3 regions of the Paenibacillus sp. FSL P2-0173 genome follow, and region 2 is predicted to be linked to each of the others. Evidence: riboswitches for the same ligand, from Rfam matches in the RefSeq annotation. Region 2 holds a riboswitch; each other region holds the start of a gene.
What was found. Region 2 has a riboswitch for thiamine pyrophosphate ahead of MKX30_RS02180 (thiamine phosphate synthase). Riboswitches for the same ligand answer to the same signal wherever they lie in the genome.

Region 1: linked by a shared signal. The riboswitch ahead of tenA (thiaminase II) and the one ahead of MKX30_RS02180 (thiamine phosphate synthase) in region 2 are both predicted to bind thiamine pyrophosphate.
Region 3: linked by a shared signal. The riboswitch ahead of MKX30_RS22895 (ABC transporter substrate-binding protein) and the one ahead of MKX30_RS02180 (thiamine phosphate synthase) in region 2 are both predicted to bind thiamine pyrophosphate.

What each region holds. Positions count from the first base shown of each region.
Region 1 is NZ_JBBOYK010000001.1:1,943,396-1,945,662, reverse strand. It holds gene thiM (hydroxyethylthiazole kinase) at 1-507, opposite strand, end outside; gene tenA (thiaminase II) at 582-1,271, opposite strand; TPP riboswitch at 1,408-1,510, opposite strand; gene MKX30_RS08530 (NAD-dependent malic enzyme) at 1,603-2,267, opposite strand, start outside.
Region 2 is NZ_JBBOYK010000001.1:539,505-541,771, reverse strand. It holds gene MKX30_RS02185 (ABC-F family ATP-binding cassette domain-containing protein) at 1-574, shown strand, start outside; TPP riboswitch at 668-776, shown strand; gene MKX30_RS02180 (thiamine phosphate synthase) at 1,041-1,634, shown strand; gene thiO (glycine oxidase ThiO) at 1,699-2,267, shown strand, end outside.
Region 3 is NZ_JBBOYK010000004.1:672,334-674,600, forward strand. It holds gene MKX30_RS22890 (pyridoxamine 5'-phosphate oxidase family protein) at 1-159, opposite strand, end outside; TPP riboswitch at 430-539, shown strand; gene MKX30_RS22895 (ABC transporter substrate-binding protein) at 732-1,775, shown strand; gene MKX30_RS22900 (hypothetical protein) at 1,783-1,965, opposite strand; gene MKX30_RS22905 (MTH1187 family thiamine-binding protein) at 2,208-2,267, shown strand, end outside.

The DNA.
Region 1 (2,267 bases), 1.4 Mb from region 2:
AATGACAACCATTGTATTGAGCGTTTGAGCAGCCCGAATTGCCAGATCGACATTTCCGCTGTCAGCACTGTCACCAGCATCTACGCCTTTAATCTCACGCGCTTCTCCAACAAGATGCGCGACTTCGGCTGCATTGCCCCGCACCAATGAGATTTTGACTTCTCTCAGGATTCGCAGTGCCGATTCGGTTCTAAAGCTCGTTGCTCCCGCACCGACCGGATCTAGCAGGACCGGAACACCGTGTGCATTCGCCGATTGTCCAGCAATGATCATGGCATCCACCAGTTCGCGGTTCAGCGTACCGATGTTTAACACGACGGCTCCCGCTATTTTTGCCATGTCTGCTACTTCCTCGGGTGCATAGGCCATCACCGGGGAGGCGCCCAATGCATACAGGCCGTTGGCCGTAAAGTTAGTGACTACCACATTGGTCATATTGTGAACGAGGGGTTTGCTGTTTTGTACCTTCGTCAGGAGATCCGAATAACTTTTTTCCCATGTACTCATAATGATTATCCTCTCTATAGTTGGTGGTTCAACAGGGCATTAACTGTACTTCACGCATCGAATTGCCAGGCTGACTATTCCAAGACCGCTTCCTGTATCTGGACCGGCCATTCTTCCTGCTTATAGGCCATGTCCCAGAACTTATATTCCAGCTGGCAGCTCAGTATAAAATGCTCAATCATCCGCTCTCGCTCAGCAGCCGTTGCGCCTTCTGCCCAAGCATCTACACGTTCTCGGAACTTGAGTGTTGTATCATCAAGCTGGTCTCCATAGAAGCCCATCCATTCATAGAACGGATGAGACTCATCCGGCTTTACTTCATCCAGCAGCCTGCGACCAATCTCGGCATAGGTCCACATACATGGCAGCAGCACAGCCAAGATCTCGCCCAGGCTGCCCTCATGCGCAACCGTCAGCATGTGACGGATATAGTGATGGGCCGACGGAGCGAGCGGATATCCCTGCAACTCTTCATAGCTCACCCCTGCGACAGCACAGAAATTTTGATGCGGATGAACCTCGCTGTGGAGAATAAAAGAGATTTGTTCATTAAATACAGCCATGTCCTCCCGATTCGTGCATTTGGAGATTGCGATGCCGTATATCCGCATGTAGGCGTTCAAATATTCAAAGTCCTGTTTTACATAGTGAATCAGCTGTCCCCTTGTCAAACTTCCTTCAGCAATACCTCTCACAAAGGGATGCTCAAAAATCGCTTGAAAAATGCCGTCCGCCTGCCGACGGAGTTCTTGTGTAAAACTCAATTTCCCCACCTCCATTAAATTGAAGAGCAAGAAGTCCTGTAAGAATATAATTCCGGAACAACGCTAAAAAGCCGCCCCGGAAAAATGGAGCGGCTTCAACAATAGGCCCAATGCGCAAAAAACGCTTGAAACCTTATATACGAAGGCTCCACTTTCCTACGCTAGTACGAACTAGATCAGGTTCAAAGGGTCCAAGATACGCTCTTGTCTCAGCCATAGTGGCTCCCCTAGTGGACTTCTATTCTTTTGACTATTACTGTACATTCGTTCATATGCTATGTCAAACATAGTGTACAAAATATTAAATTTCCTCTAGTTAGGTGTTTTGGGCTTAGTGAGGGTGATGAATTACACTTTCCACTGCTTTGACCTTGGCATATTTCGGTTTCCACATTGCATCTTGTATAGCTTGTTCCACATCTGAAATGTGCGCCTGCGCTACCTGATCCTGAATCGCGGCTTTTGCAACCGCAATCGCAACAGCGTACGAAACTTCGCGTAATTTTCGGATATGAGGGAGTAGCGCACCGCCAGGCGTATTCGAATCTACACCATTGGCAACAGCAACTGCTGCCGCTGTAAACATCGCAGGGGTAATCCTTTTGGCTTTAACCACAATCGCACCCAGACCCAGTCCCGGAAAAACAAAGGCATTGTTCGCCTGTCCAATCTCAAAATTTGTATCGTTATAGGTAACGGGCTCAAAAGGACTTCCGGTTGCGATCAGTGCTCTGCCATCTGTCCACCGGATCAAATCCTCGGGTACTGCTTCTGCAAGGTTTGTAGGATTGGACATGGGCATAATGATCGGGCGTTCTACATGCTTCGCCATCTCCTTGATGATTTCTTCAGAAAAGGCACCTGCTACACCGGAAGTTCCAATCAATATCGTAGGCTTCACCTGACGGATGACCTCCAGTAGCGGTATTTTGCCGTCACCCGACCGGGTCCATGAGCTGACTTCATCCTTTTTGCGCACATACGGTTTCTGATACT
Region 2 (2,267 bases):
GGGTATTGATTTTGAGATTGGTTATACGCATGCCCTTTTGCCTAAAATGTCCATGACGATTGAACGTGGCGAAAAGATTGCTATTGTTGGCTACAACGGTGTCGGTAAATCGACATTGCTCAAAACCATATTGGGAAAAATACCGCCAATCAGTGGAAAAACCTATCAAGGTGATTTTTTGCAGCCCGCTTATTTTGAGCAGGAAGTAAAGGCGGAGAAAATTACACCGATTGACGATGTGTGGAATGAATTCCCACATTTGAACCAGCATGAAGTACGAGCGCATTTGGCGCGTTGCGGTTTAAAGAATGAGCATATCACGCGTCCGCTATCTGCGCTCAGTGGTGGAGAACAGGCTAAAGTCCGTCTTTGCAAACTGTTAATGCGTGAAAGCAACTGGGTACTGTTCGATGAGCCTACCAACCACTTGGATGTTAAAGCTAAGGATGAGCTGAAACGTGCCTTGAAGGAATACAAAGGGACCGTATTGCTTGTATCTCACGAACCGGACTTTTACGAGGATTGGGTAACCAAAACGTGGAATGTGGAAGAGTGGTCAAGTAAAGTTAACTAACATCAACTAAATCCAATTCTGCATATTTCACACGAAGTGGGGTTTGCAGAATTAGGAAAATATGCTAAGCTATCTTTAGCTTATACAATAAAATAGTCACACTAGGGGAGCCGCCCATGCGGCTGAGACGGAATAAATGGATTTCGGACCCTTTGCACCTGATCTGGGTTATGCCAGCGTAGGGAAGTGAGCGCCGTACAAACAAGGCAACACCATCTTATTTTTGTTTGTGCGTGGGACGATACACGTATACGGATATCATTGTCCGTTCGATTATTGGACGTTCGTTAAACCACTTCCTTGGGGAAGTGGTTTTTTTGCGTTTCGTTCACTTTAAGTTGTTCGAGCTTCCGTAGACGATTCACATACAATCCTCTTTCATTACTGCTGGTAGACGTGACTGGCTAAGCTTAGATCTTTTAGTCCAATGTGAGGTGAAGACAAAATCGAATTACACGCAATTTCGATGGAAAAGGGCACTTTTGCACAAGCAGCCCAAGTGGCTGCTGTGATTTGTCCGTATGTTCATTATGTACACGCACGTTTAAAACAGAATGGTGCCTCTGCATTGCTATCTTTGACTCGCAGCATGGTGGAGCAGGGAGTTCCTTTGCAACAAATTGTAGTAAATGATCGTGTGGATGTAGCTTTACTTACTTTGGTTGGAGCCGTCCAGCTACCAGCTAATGGATTACCTGTAGCGGATGTGAAAAGCCTACTTCCAAAGGGTACACGCTGTGGAGTATCTGTGCATTCCTTGAAGGAGGCGCAGACTGCCGAGCGGGTAGGAGCGGACTATGTACTTTATGGTCACATATATGAGACCCATTGTAAGCCCGGTATTGTACCACGGGGTTTAGCTCAGCTTGAACATATTTGCAGGCTGTCGAACATTCCGGTGATCGCGCTGGGCGGCATACAACCGCACCATATCCCGGAGCTTTATAGGGCCGGAGCAAGCGGAATTGCGGTGATGTCTGGTATATGGGAGGCTGAGTCGCCCGTTGCAGCTGCGCTGGAATACAGGCGAATGGCAGATCTTGTAGTTCACAACCTGTAGCGAGAAAACGAGAGTAGAGGCAAGCTGAAAGCAGAATGGTTTATGGAGAGGAGACACGGAACAAATGCCAAAGATACACACAGAGGCAAGAGCGATAGGACACGCTGAATGCTTGGTCATAGGTGGAGGTGTCATCGGCAGTTCCATTGCTTACCATGTGGCCAAGGAGGGAAGAAGTACGATCATGCTGGAACGATTGATCCCGGGTGAGGGAGCCTCAGGAGCAGCGGTTGGAATGCTGGCAGCGGAAAGTGAAGAGTTCACCGACTCTGAGCTGGCACGGTTTGCTCGCATAAGTCGAGACGCATTCCCTGAGCTTGTCTGTGATCTGGAGCGTTTGTCAGGTATTTCGGTGGAATTCCGTACAGAAGGATTTGTGACTCCTTTCCGTACGGAAACTGAAGGCCAAAAACGCTGGAAAGCTGCTAAAACGCGAGAGGATGATTGTCCTATCTGGTGGGATGCGAAGGAATTGGCCCGACGAATTCCAGGTTTGGATGAACAAGCGATCGGGGCAATATATCGTTCAAAAGAGACACAAGTGGCTCCTGTCCAGCTTTGCCGTGCTTATGCAGGTGCTGCTGCGGTGCTGGGGGCAACGGTATGGTCTGGTACACAGGCAGAGCAACTGGT
Region 3 (2,267 bases), on a different contig from region 2:
CGCCAGATGAATGTTCATTCCATCGTTAAAAAGGGCCATATAGCGTACTTTCGGTTTGCCACCCTCTACCGTACCTAACGAGCAAAATTTGTTGTTATCCAAAGCCTTCACAATGGCTTGTTCCAGTTGGTTGCGATCCAATGTTTCCGTTTTACCCACAGTACAACAACTCCTTTTCACGAATTAGAATTCTCTACGGCCACGCCATTGGGCACCAGCCCATCTGAACCTACTTGCGTAGCTGTTCTGAAAATAACATGACCGGATCGAATCGAATTGATTCATGCTCATTTTCAGATCAAAGCTCACAGTAAAAGTGTACCCTGTCGTTCGGCAAATGAACCGTCACCTCTCCCTTCATGCTGGACAGACCCGCATTCAAGGCATATAATCGTCGTAGTAAACCCGAATAAATGAACCCATTAAACCATACAATGCCAGGGGTGCTGGAATCGGCCGGCTGAGAGTGTGTCCCAAGACACTGACCCTTACAACCTGATCTGGGTAATGCCAGCGTAGGAATGCTTAAGCAAGATGTGCCTTTTTTACATAGGACCATCCCTTACTTTGGTATATACAAGCGCAAGCGTCCCCGGAAACTCGGGGCGCTTTTTTTGTTGAAGATTATGTTGTTGGAAAGATCGCATCCGGCAGATGTTATTTTTAGAAAATGGGGAACTTAAGCTGTCTGATTGGACGGATAACGGGTAATTAAAGGAGAGAACACAACGATGAAGCGCATGAAAATGTTAAGCCTGGGACTGATCAGTCTGTGGCTCATGGCCCTGACCCTGACCGCTTGCGGTGGAAGTCCCCCCACATCCCAAGAAGCGGCTCCCGCTACCGACACTCAAACGTCTACTCCGGCAAAGGGGCTCAAAGATGTTAAAGTCGTGCTCGACTGGACACCCAATACGAATCATACGGGACTCTATGTCGCTAAGGACAAAGGATTTTACGAAAAAGCGGGTTTGAATGTCCAAATTGTTCAACCTGGCTCAGGCGGAGCTGATCAAATGGTTGCTTCTAATGCTGCACCTTTTGGTATCAGCTACCAAGAAGGCGTCACACAGGCTCGTACGCAAGGCGTGCCGCTTGTATCCATCGCTGCGGTGATTCAGCATAATACCTCAGGCTTCGCAGCCCCGGTAGATCGTGGAATTAAGAGCCCGAAAGATTTTGAAGGTAAAAAATACGGCGGTTGGGGCTCTCCCGTAGAAGAAGCGGTCATGAAATCCATCATGGATTCAGACAAAGGCGATGTGAGCAAAGTGAAGATCATCAACATGGGCAATGCAGACTATTTTACAGCCGTGAAGCGGGATATCGACTTTGCCTGGATTTTCTACGCATGGACCGGAATCGAGGCCCAGCTTCGAGGTGAGCCATTGGATATGCTGTATGTAAAAGATTATTCCAAAAGCCTCGATTACTATACACCTGTAATTGTGAGCAACGAACAGACAATAAAAAATGATCCCGAGCTGGTCAAAGCGTTCATGGACGCTACCGCACAAGGCTATGAATACACTATCGCTCATCCGGAAGAAGCCGCAGACATCTTAAGCAAAGCTGTACCGGAGCTGGATAAAAAACTGGTACTTGCCAGCCAAAAATGGCTAAGCCCGCGTTATCAGGACGATGCCGCGCAATGGGGTGTGCAAAAACCGGAGGTATGGCAAAACTATTCGGACTGGATGTACGAACGCAAGCTGCTCAGCAAGCCTTTGGAAGTCGATAAAGCCTTCACAAACGGTTTCCTGCCCAAGCGTTGATCATTTGTTAAAACGCTAAATAAGACTGAACTAGAGAAGTGAACGAAGCGCCACTACGCAGTCGGATGGTGCTTCCCATCGCTGCTGTACCCAGATTTCTTTTATGAATATCCAGAGGTTGAAATCTGGGTACAAAGGCGAACGCTAACGCTTGTACAGCACCATTCCGCCCACTTCGTTCTCGTTCCACTTGGTTTATTCTTTAGTTTCTCATATTATCTAAGCGCTAAGTAGGTGCGCTTGTGTGTTAAAAATGCCACACAAACCAGCTTTAAAAATAGGGTGTTTTTAAGGCGGTTGGCAGCGTAGTGGTTCATTTGAATCTGGAGAAGCGCAGCGATCGTAAGATCAAATGAAACGCGAAGCGGTCTCCCCGCCTTAAACCACCATATTTTTTTAATAACACTCCAAATAAAGGACAGGTGAATTTGCATGGCTAACACACTGCTCAGTATTCAAGTAATCCCTAAAACTCCTAATAACGAGGACTCT